3 regions of the Streptomyces sp. NPDC003023 genome follow, and region 2 is predicted to be linked to each of the others. Evidence: predicted binding sites of a transcription regulator. Region 2 holds the regulator's gene; each other region holds the start of a gene.
The links. Region 2 encodes HrcA, which represses chaperone genes, less so after heat shock. Its sites were predicted from a motif close to TTNGCACTCNGNNNNNCNGAGTGCNAA; they were not measured.
Positions count from the first base shown of each region.

Region 1: the regulator HrcA is predicted to act here: its motif matches at 1,478-1,504, upstream of groL (chaperonin GroEL).
Region 3: the regulator HrcA is predicted to act here: its motif matches at 1,562-1,588, upstream of groES (co-chaperone GroES).

Region 1 is NZ_JBIAPL010000005.1:356,474-359,745, reverse strand. It holds gene thrC (threonine synthase) at 1-309, shown strand, start outside; gene ACFYV1_RS19695 (MoaD/ThiS family protein) at 336-611, shown strand; gene ACFYV1_RS19690 (cold-shock protein) at 1,020-1,223, shown strand; gene groL (chaperonin GroEL) at 1,662-3,272, shown strand, end outside.
Region 2 is NZ_JBIAPL010000006.1:32,853-36,124, reverse strand. It holds gene ACFYV1_RS20540 (DUF3097 domain-containing protein) at 1-250, opposite strand, end outside; gene ACFYV1_RS20535 (MBL fold metallo-hydrolase) at 290-1,012, opposite strand; gene hrcA (heat-inducible transcriptional repressor HrcA) at 1,199-2,224, shown strand; gene dnaJ (molecular chaperone DnaJ) at 2,225-3,272, shown strand, end outside.
Region 3 is NZ_JBIAPL010000003.1:458,456-461,727, reverse strand. It holds gene ACFYV1_RS13840 (methyltransferase domain-containing protein) at 1-473, opposite strand, end outside; gene ACFYV1_RS13835 (polysaccharide deacetylase family protein) at 468-1,481, shown strand; gene groES (co-chaperone GroES) at 1,734-2,042, shown strand; gene groL (chaperonin GroEL) at 2,158-3,272, shown strand, end outside.

The DNA of each region.
Region 1 (3,272 bases), on a different contig from region 2:
TACGTGCTGGACATCGCGCGCCGCACCGGCGGGGCGGTCGAGGACGTGAACGACGAGCAGGTCGTCGACGCGATCAAGCTGCTGGCCCGTACCGAGGGCATCTTCGCCGAGACGGCGGGTGGCGTGACGGTGGGTGTGACGAAGAAGCTGATCGAGGCGGGCGTGCTCGACCCGGCGCTCACCACCGTCGTCCTGAACACCGGCGACGGCCTCAAGACCCTCGACGCGGTGGCCGAGACCTCGCAGGCGACCGCCGTCATCCGCCCGAGCCTGGACGCGTTCCGCGACGCCGGCCTGGCCGCCCACTGACCATCCACTCCTGAGAGGCGACGAACATGAGCGTCAACGTCCGCATCCCCACCATCCTCCGTACGTACACGGGTGGCCAGGCCGAGGTCCCGGCACAGGGCGCGACCCTCGCCGAGGTCATCGCGGACCTGGAGAAGAACCACACCGGCATCGCGGCCCGCGTCCTGGACGATCAGGGCAAGCTGCGCCGCTTCGTCAACGTGTACGTGAACGACGACGACGTCCGTTTTGAGCAGGGCCTCGAGACGGCCACGCCCGACGGTGCGGGCGTGTCGATCATTCCCGCCGTCGCCGGCGGCTGATCCCTCCCCCGGGAATTACCCGCAGTTACTGAATTGCCCCCTCCGCTCGAGAAGCGGAGGGGGCAATTCAGTATGGTTGAGCGCGGTAGAGTCTGGGAAGCACCCCCGCCGGCCGCTCGAGAATGCCTTCAGGTTTCGCAAGAATGCGGCCAAACCATGCGATCGAATTGCCGTTTAGGCGTCATTTGCCGGGCCCGACTTGCCCCGGAATTTTGCGAATTCGCATGAATCGGCCGTTCGGCCCTGCCCAGATTTCTCGTCCGAATGACCTGTTGCAGAGGGCAGTTGGGCAGATACATTCAGCCGCGGTCGACGCGTTCCGGCGCACACCCCTCCTGCTGGGGTGAGGTCTGACCCGGGTCCGCGAAGTGCGGTCCTGCGCAAGGGCCAGTAATAGGGGAGTTAGGCATGGCTCAGGGCACCGTCAAGTGGTTCAACGCGGAGAAGGGGTACGGCTTCATCGCGGTCGACGGTGGTGCGGATGTTTTCGTCCACTACAGCGCGATCCAGATGGACGGATACCGCACCCTTGAAGAGGGTCAGCGGGTCGAATTCGAGATTTCGCAGGGCCAGAAGGGTCCGCAGGCGGACATGGTCAAGCTCGCCGTCTGATCCGACTGACCGAGGCGCGATCGGCCACCGACGCACTCACACACGAGGGGCTCGCATCCCGTTCACCGGGGCGCGGGCCCCTCGTGCGTGCGTGGGCCGGGTGACGCGGGCCCCTTGTGCGCGCGTGGGCCGGGTCGACGAGGCCCCTCCCGCGTGCGCGCGCCCCTCGCGCGTGCGCGCGGACCGGTCCGGAACCGGTCCACGATCCTCCAGAGGCGCTTGCACTCTCATGGGTCGAGTGCTAATCATTGGCGTTAGCACTCTCCCAGTGAGAGTGACAGAACTTGGATCGGTTCGGTGAGGTCCGCAGACCGCGTGGGGCAAGGAACCACACGGCGCGCAGGCCGTCCGTCGCGGGCACCGTGCTCCGGTCCGAAGCAATCCTCCCCCGCAGCCTGCGGCGCGGGGGGACCCCCATGCCCGGGAGGAACACTTCACATGGCCAAGATCATCGCGTTCGACGAGGAGGCACGGCGCGGTCTCGAGCGCGGGATGAACCAGCTCGCCGACGCCGTCAAGGTCACCCTTGGCCCCAAGGGTCGCAACGTCGTCCTCGAGAAGAAGTGGGGCGCCCCCACGATCACCAACGATGGTGTTTCCATCGCCAAGGAGATCGAGCTCGAGGACCCGTACGAGAAGATCGGCGCCGAGCTGGTCAAGGAAGTCGCCAAGAAGACGGACGACGTCGCCGGTGACGGTACGACCACCGCGACCGTTCTCGCCCAGGCTCTCGTCCGCGAGGGTCTGCGCAACGTGGCGGCCGGCGCCAACCCGATGGCCCTGAAGCGCGGCATCGAGAAGGCCGTCGAGGCCGTCTCCGGCGCCCTGCTCGAGCAGGCCAAGGACGTGGAGACCAAGGAGCAGATCGCCTCCACCGCCTCCATCTCCGCCGCTGACGTCCAGATCGGCGAGCTCATCGCCGAGGCCATGGACAAGGTCGGCAAGGAAGGCGTCATCACGGTCGAGGAGTCCCAGACCTTCGGTCTGGAGCTCGAGCTCACCGAGGGCATGCGCTTCGACAAGGGCTACATCTCGGCGTACTTCGCCACCGACATGGAGCGTATGGAGGCGTCCCTGGACGACCCGTACATCCTGATCGTCAACTCCAAGGTCGGCAACGTGAAGGACCTCCTTCCGCTGCTCGAGAAGGTCATGCAGTCCGGCAAGCCGCTGCTGATCATCGCCGAGGACGTCGAGGGCGAGGCCCTGTCGACCCTGGTCGTCAACAAGATCCGCGGCACCTTCAAGTCCGTCGCCGTCAAGGCTCCGGGCTTCGGCGACCGTCGTAAGGCCATGCTGAACGACATCGCCATCCTCACGGGCGGCACGGTCATCTCCGAGGAGGTCGGCCTCAAGCTCGAGAACGCCGGCCTGGACCTGCTGGGCCGCGCCCGCAAGGTCGTCATCACCAAGGACGAGACCACGATCGTCGACGGTGCCGGTGACAGCGACCAGGTCCAGGGTCGCGTCAACCAGATCCGTGCCGAGATCGAGAACAGCGACTCGGACTACGACCGTGAGAAGCTCCAGGAGCGCCTCGCGAAGCTGGCCGGCGGCGTGGCCGTCATCAAGGCCGGTGCCGCGACCGAGGTCGAGCTCAAGGAGCGCAAGCACCGCATCGAGGACGCCGTTCGCAACGCGAAGGCGGCCGTCGAGGAGGGCATCGTCGCCGGTGGTGGCGTGGCCCTGCTCCAGGCCTCCTCGGTCTTCGAGAAGCTCGAGCTCTCGGGCGACGAGGCGACCGGCGCCAACGCCGTGAAGCTCGCGCTGGAGGCCCCGCTCAAGCAGATCGCCGTCAACGGTGGTCTCGAGGGTGGCGTCATCGTCGAGAAGGTGCGCAACCTGCCCGTCGGCCACGGCCTGAACGCCGCGACCGGTGAGTACGTCGACATGATCGCCGAGGGCATCATCGACCCCGCGAAGGTGACCCGCTCTGCCCTGCAGAACGCGGCCTCCATCGCGGCGCTGTTCCTCACCACCGAGGCCGTCATCGCCGACAAGCCGGAGAAGGCCGCCGCGCCGGCCGGCGGCGGCATGCCGGGCGGTGAC
Region 2 (3,272 bases):
GGGTCGCCGCGGCCGGGCGGACCAGGGTGACGACCTTGCCCTCCAGCAGGAAGCCGCGCGGCTCGAGCGGGAAGACACGGTGCTTGCCGAAACGGTCCTCCAGGGTCACGGTCCCGGCCTCGCAGCGGATCACCGCACCGCAGAAGCCGGTCGACACCTCCTCGACCACCAGATCAGGCTCGGCCGGCACCTCGGCGACGGGCTTCGACCGCTTCCACGGCGGCGTGAGATCAGGGCTGTAGCTGCGCATTCGGACGACGATACGGCCGCACGCCACTACGACACGCCGTCACGACACGTTGAAACGCGCCGCCAGTTCGCCGCGCTGCGCCCGCACGAACGCCGCGTCGACGACGGCGCCGTGCCCCGGGACGTACAGGGCGTCCTCGCCGCCGAGATCGAGCAGCCGGTCCAGTGCGGCCGGCCAGCGGGACGGGAAGGCGTCCCGGCCCGCCTGCGGCTCGCCGGACTCCTCCACGAGGTCCCCGCAGAACACGATCTCCGGCTCACCCGGCACCAGCAGCACCAGGTCGTGGCCCGAGTGGCCGGGGCCGACGTTCGCCAGCAGCACCTGGCGTCCGCCCAGCTCGAGCGTCCACTCCCCGCACACCGGGTGGTGCGGGGCGACCAGCAGGTCAGCCGCTTCGGCCGCGTCGTCGGCCGGGACCCCGTGGCGGACCGCGTCGGCCCGGATCTCGTCCCGTTCCCGGTCCAGCAGGGTGTCCAGGCCCACCGCGCCGTAGACCTCCGCGCCCGCGAAGGCCGCGGTGCCGAGGACATGGTCGAAGTGCGGGTGGCTCAGTGCGATGTGCGTCACGCGGCGCCCGCCCAGCAACGCCTGTGCCTGAGCCCGTACCTCGGCGCCCTCGCGGAGCGTCGAGCCGGTGTCGTACAGCAGCACGGCGTCCTCGCCGACCACCAGGCCGACGGTCGCGTCCCAGCCCGGCAGACGGCGGCGGCCGACGCCGGGGGCCAGCCGCTCCCAGCCGAAGTCTTCCCAACCGAGGTCCATAGGGACGACGCTATCCGCATCGCACCCGCACCGACCCGTGCGGGCCGCGCCCGGCGACATGTCCGACCGCATGGTCTGCCACCCTTGCTACCCGTGTACCCGGCAGCCGTACACTGGCCGGGGGAATGCTGGCACTCGGACGCATCGAGTGCCAGGCCACACCGAGGAACCACTGGAGGTGCGCGGATGCTCAGCGAACGCAGGCTCGAGGTGCTGCGCGCCATCGTCCAGGACTATGTCGGCACCGAGGAGCCCGTCGGCTCCAAAGCCCTCACCGAGCGGCACAAGCTCGGCGTCTCACCGGCCACCGTCCGCAACGACATGGCCGTGCTGGAGGAGGAGGGCTTCATCGCCCAGCCGCACACCAGCGCCGGCCGGATCCCCACCGACAAGGGGTACCGGCTCTTCGTCGACCGGCTGGCGGGCGTCAAGCCGCTGTCGTCGCCCGAGCGTCGCGCCATCCAGAACTTCCTGGACGGGGCGGTCGACCTCGACGACGTCGTGGGGCGCACGGTCCGGCTGCTGGCGCAGCTGACCCGGCAGGTCGCGGTCGTCCAGTACCCCTCGCTGACCCGGTCGACGGTCAGGCATGTGGAACTTCTCTCCCTCGCGCCCGCCCGCCTGATGCTCGTGCTGATCACGGACACCGGCCGGGTCGAACAGCGCATGATCGACTGCCCCGCGCCGTTCGGCGACACCTCCCTCGCGGACCTGCGGGCCCGGCTCAACAGCCGGATCGTGGGACGCCGCTTCGCGGACGTGCCGCAGCTGGTGCAGGAACTCCCCGACTCCTTCGAGCACGAGGACCGCGGCACCGTCTCCACGGTGCTGTCCACTCTGCTCGAGACCCTGGTCGAGGAGACCGAGGAGCGGCTCGTGATCGGCGGCACCGCCAATCTGACGCGCTTCGGGCACGACTTCCCCCTGACCATCCGCCCGGTGCTCGAAGCGCTCGAGGAGCACGTGGTGCTGCTCAAGCTGCTCGGCGAGGCGAATGAGTCGGGTGGTATGGGCATGACCGTACGGATCGGTCACGAGAACGCCCATGAAGGACTCAACTCCACGTCCGTCGTCTCGGTCGGCTACGGTTCGGGCGACGAGGCAGTTGCCAAACTCGGCGTGGTCGGACCGACCCGCATGGACTACCCCGGAACGATGGGAGCGGTACGCGCAGTGGCACGTTACGTCGGACAGATCCTGGCGGAGTCGTAAGTGGCCACGGACTACTACGCCGTACTCGGCGTGCGCCGCGACGCATCGCAGGACGAGATCAAGAAGGCCTTCCGCCGCCTCGCGCGCGAACTCCACCCGGACGTTAATCCGGATCCGAAGACGCAGGAGCGCTTCAAGGAGATCAACGCCGCGTACGAGGTGCTCTCGGACCCGCAGAAGAAGCAGGTCTACGACCTCGGCGGAGACCCGCTCTCCCAGGCCGGAGGCGGCGGTGCGGGCGGCTTCGGAGCAGGTGGCTTCGGCAACTTCTCCGACATCATGGACGCGTTCTTCGGCACGGCGTCGCAGCGCGGGCCCCGCTCGCGGACGCGGCGCGGCCAGGACGCGATGATCCGCCTGGAGATCGAGCTCAACGAGGCCGCCTTCGGCACGACGAAGGACATCCAGGTCGACACGGCCGTCGTGTGCACGACCTGCTCGGGCGAGGGCGCGGCGCCCGGTACCTCCGCGCAGACGTGTGACATGTGCCGCGGCCGCGGCGAGGTGTCGCAGGTGACGCGGTCCTTCCTCGGCCAGGTCATGACCTCGCGGCCCTGCCCGCAGTGCCAGGGCTTCGGCACGGTCGTGCCGACGCCGTGCCCCGAGTGCGCGGGCGACGGGCGGGTGCGCTCGCGGCGGACGCTGACGGTGAAGATCCCGGCCGGTGTCGACAACGGCACGCGGATCCAGCTCGCGGGCGAGGGCGAGGTCGGCCCGGGCGGTGGCCCCGCGGGCGACCTGTACGTCGAGATCCACGAGATCGCCCACCCCGTCTTCCAGCGGCGCGGGGACGACCTGCACTGCACGGTGACCATTCCGATGACGGCGGCGGCACTGGGCACGAAGTGTCCGCTCGAGACGCTCGACGGCGTGGAGGAGATCGACATCCGCCCCGGTACCCAGTCCGGTCAGTCGATCCCGCTGCACGGTCGCGGCATCACGCACCTGCGGGGCGGCGGTCGCGGCGACCTGATCGTGCACGTCGAGGTGACGACGCCGACGAAGATGGACGTGGAGCAGGAACGGCTGCTGCGGGACCTGGCGAAGC
Region 3 (3,272 bases), on a different contig from region 2:
ACCGTGATCCCGGCCCTGGCGAGTGCGATCGCGTCGCCGCCGATGCCGCTGCACAGGTCCGCCACGCTGCCGACGCCGAGGGCGGTGAAGCGCGCGGCCCGGTGGGTGGCGACCGAGCGGCGGGTGGACTGCTCGACGCCGTTCGGGGTGAAGAACATCCGGCCGGCGTCCTCCTCGCCGAACTTCGCGGCCGCCCGCTGTCTCAGGCGTGCCTGTCCGAGGGCCGCGGAGACCAGGTGCGCCGGGTGCTCGCGGCGCAGGCGGGTGGCGACGGCCAGTTCCCGCGCGGGGTCGTAGGAGGCGAGTGAGGCCAGCAGCGCTCTGCCTTCATCGGTACGGAGTGCGGAGAAGGCGGCGAGCGGGTCGAGGTCGTTCACCGGCCCATTGTGGGCCAGCCGGGGGATGGTGCGCTCTCGGTGGCGGTGTCGGGCCGGTGAGCGGGCGGGGCGCTGACAGGATGCGTCGCCATGCAGCTAGTACGACAAAAGGGAAAATTGAGAGCGTATCGGGTCCGTGCGGTCCTGGCCGCCCTCGTCGTCGCCGCCCTCGGCTCGGGCTGTGCGGCCGAGGGGCCCTCGGGAACCGCCGGCCCCGGCACACCCGCCGGATCCGCCGCCGGGAACCCGGCTGGGCAGGGCCCGCAGGCCGGGCAGGCGGAGAAGGCCGAGCGGGCGAAGCGGCCGGGGGCGGAGAAGCCGGAGGCACGTGGTGCGGCCGGGCCCGCCGAGGCGCTGTCCGCCTACGCGGACAAGGTCAGGAGCGCTCAGAAGGCCCGCGCCGCCGCCGCGAAGAAGTGGGGGCTCGACAAGGTCCCGCTCGCCGCACCCCCGCCCCCCGCCGTGAAGCCGAAGATCACCACGCGCAAGGGGTTCGAGGTGGAGGGCGGGGAGGACCTGCCGCCCGTCTTCACCACCGTCCCGACGAAGGAGAAGATCGTCTTCCTGACGATCGACGACGGCGCGGAGAAGGACCCCGAACTGCTTCGGATGATGTCCGAACTGCGGATCCCGTACAGCGCGTTCCTGAGCGACTACGTCATCAAGGACGACTACGGCTACTTCGAGAAGATGCGGGACCGTGGGGTGGCACTGCACAACCACACGCTCAAGCACCCCTACCTGCCGGGGCTTTCGTACGCCGCGCAGAAGCGTGAGATCTGCGGTCAGCAGGACAGGCTGGAGAAGCGGTACGGCACCCGGCCCCGGCTGCTGCGCCCGCCGTACGGCAACTACAACGGGGACACCCTGCGCGTCGCCAAGGCGTGCGGGATCGAGGCCGTGCCGCTGTGGGCCGCCGAGGCGTTCCCCGACCACATGGAGTGGCGGGAGTGGGACAGGGACCTGCACCCGGGCGACATCATCCTCACCCACTTCCGCGGCAAGGAGGACTGGAAGGGCACCATGCCGGACATGATCCGCCGGGTGATGAAGACGGTGACGGACAAGGGATACGCGGTGGCCAGGCTGGAGGACTACGTCTGACCGGGGCCCGCGGAGCGGAACCGCGGGGGCGGTTCCGGCGTTGTCCGTACCGGGATCCTTCGGCCCTTCGGGGCGCCACATTGGCACTCCGCTTGACCGAGTGCTAATCGCAGTCATAGTCTCGGCTCTGGCACTCACCAAGTGAGAGTGCCAACACAGCGACGGGCAGGTCCGGCACCCGCGACGACGGATCGACCTGGTCGCCACCTCAGATCAGTTAACCCCGTGATCTCCGAAGGGGGAGGTCGGATCGTGACGACCGCCAGCTCCAAGGTTGCCATCAAGCCGCTCGAGGACCGCATTGTGGTCCAGCCGCTCGACGCCGAGCAGACCACGGCCTCAGGCCTGGTCATTCCGGACACTGCCAAGGAGAAGCCCCAGGAGGGCGTCGTCCTGGCCGTGGGCCCGGGCCGCTTCGAGAACGGCGAGCGCCTGCCGCTCGACGTGAAGACCGGCGACATCGTGCTGTACAGCAAGTACGGCGGCACCGAAGTGAAGTACAGCGGCGAGGAGTACCTCGTCCTCTCGGCTCGCGACGTGCTCGCGATCGTCGAGAAGTAAACACCTGCTTCACCTGCATTGCTTTGAGCTGCGCCCCTGGTCACCCCGCGGATTGCCGGGCGGCGAGGGGCGCGGTTCTTTGAACACGACTTTCCGAGAGGGCTGAACCGCTCCCATGGCGAAGATCCTGAAGTTCGACGAGGACGCCCGTCGCGCCCTCGAGCGCGGCGTCAACAAGCTTGCCGACACGGTCAAGGTGACGATCGGCCCTCGCGGTCGCAACGTCGTCATCGACAAGAAGTTCGGCGCTCCCACCATCACCAACGACGGTGTCACCATCGCCCGCGAGGTCGAGGTCGAGGACCCGTACGAGAACCTGGGCGCCCAGCTGGTGAAGGAGGTGGCGACCAAGACCAACGACATCGCGGGTGACGGTACGACCACCGCCACCGTGCTCGCCCAGGCGCTGGTCCGCGAGGGCCTGCGCAACGTCGCCGCCGGCGCCTCCCCGGCCGCCCTGAAGAAGGGCATCGACGCCGCGGTCAAGGCCGTCTCCGACGAGCTGCTCGCGACCGCCCGTCCGATCGAGGACAAGACCGACATCGCCGCCGTCGCCGCGCTCTCCGCGCAGGACCAGCAGGTCGGCGAGCTCATCGCCGAGGCGATGGACAAGGTCGGCAAGGACGGTGTCATCACCGTCGAGGAGTCCAACACCTTCGGCCTGGAGCTGGACTTCACCGAGGGCATGGCCTTCGACAAGGGCTACCTGTCCCCGTACATGGTGACCGACCAGGAGCGTATGGAGGCCGTCCTCGACGACCCGTACATCCTGATCCACCAGGGCAAGATCGCCTCCATCCAGGACATGCTGCCGCTGCTGGAGAAGGTCATCCAGGCCGGTGGCTCCAAGCCGCTGCTGATCATCGCCGAGGACGTCGAGGGCGAGGCCCTCTCCACCCTGGTCGTGAACAAGATCCGCGGCACCTTCAACGCGGTCGCCGTCAAGGCCCCCGGCTTCGGTGACCGCCGCAAGGCGATGCTCGGTGACATGGCCACCCTCACGGGTGCCACCGTCATCGCCGAGGAGGTCGGCCTCAAGCTCGACCAGGCCGGTCTGGACGTGCTGGGCACCGCCCGCCGCGTGACCATCACCAAGGACGACACCACCATCGTCGACGGTGGCGGCAAGTCCGAGGACGTCGCCGGCCGGGTCAACCAGATCAAGGCCGAGATCGAGTCCACCGACTCCGACTGGGACCGCGAGAAGCTCCAGGAGCGCCTCGCGAAGCT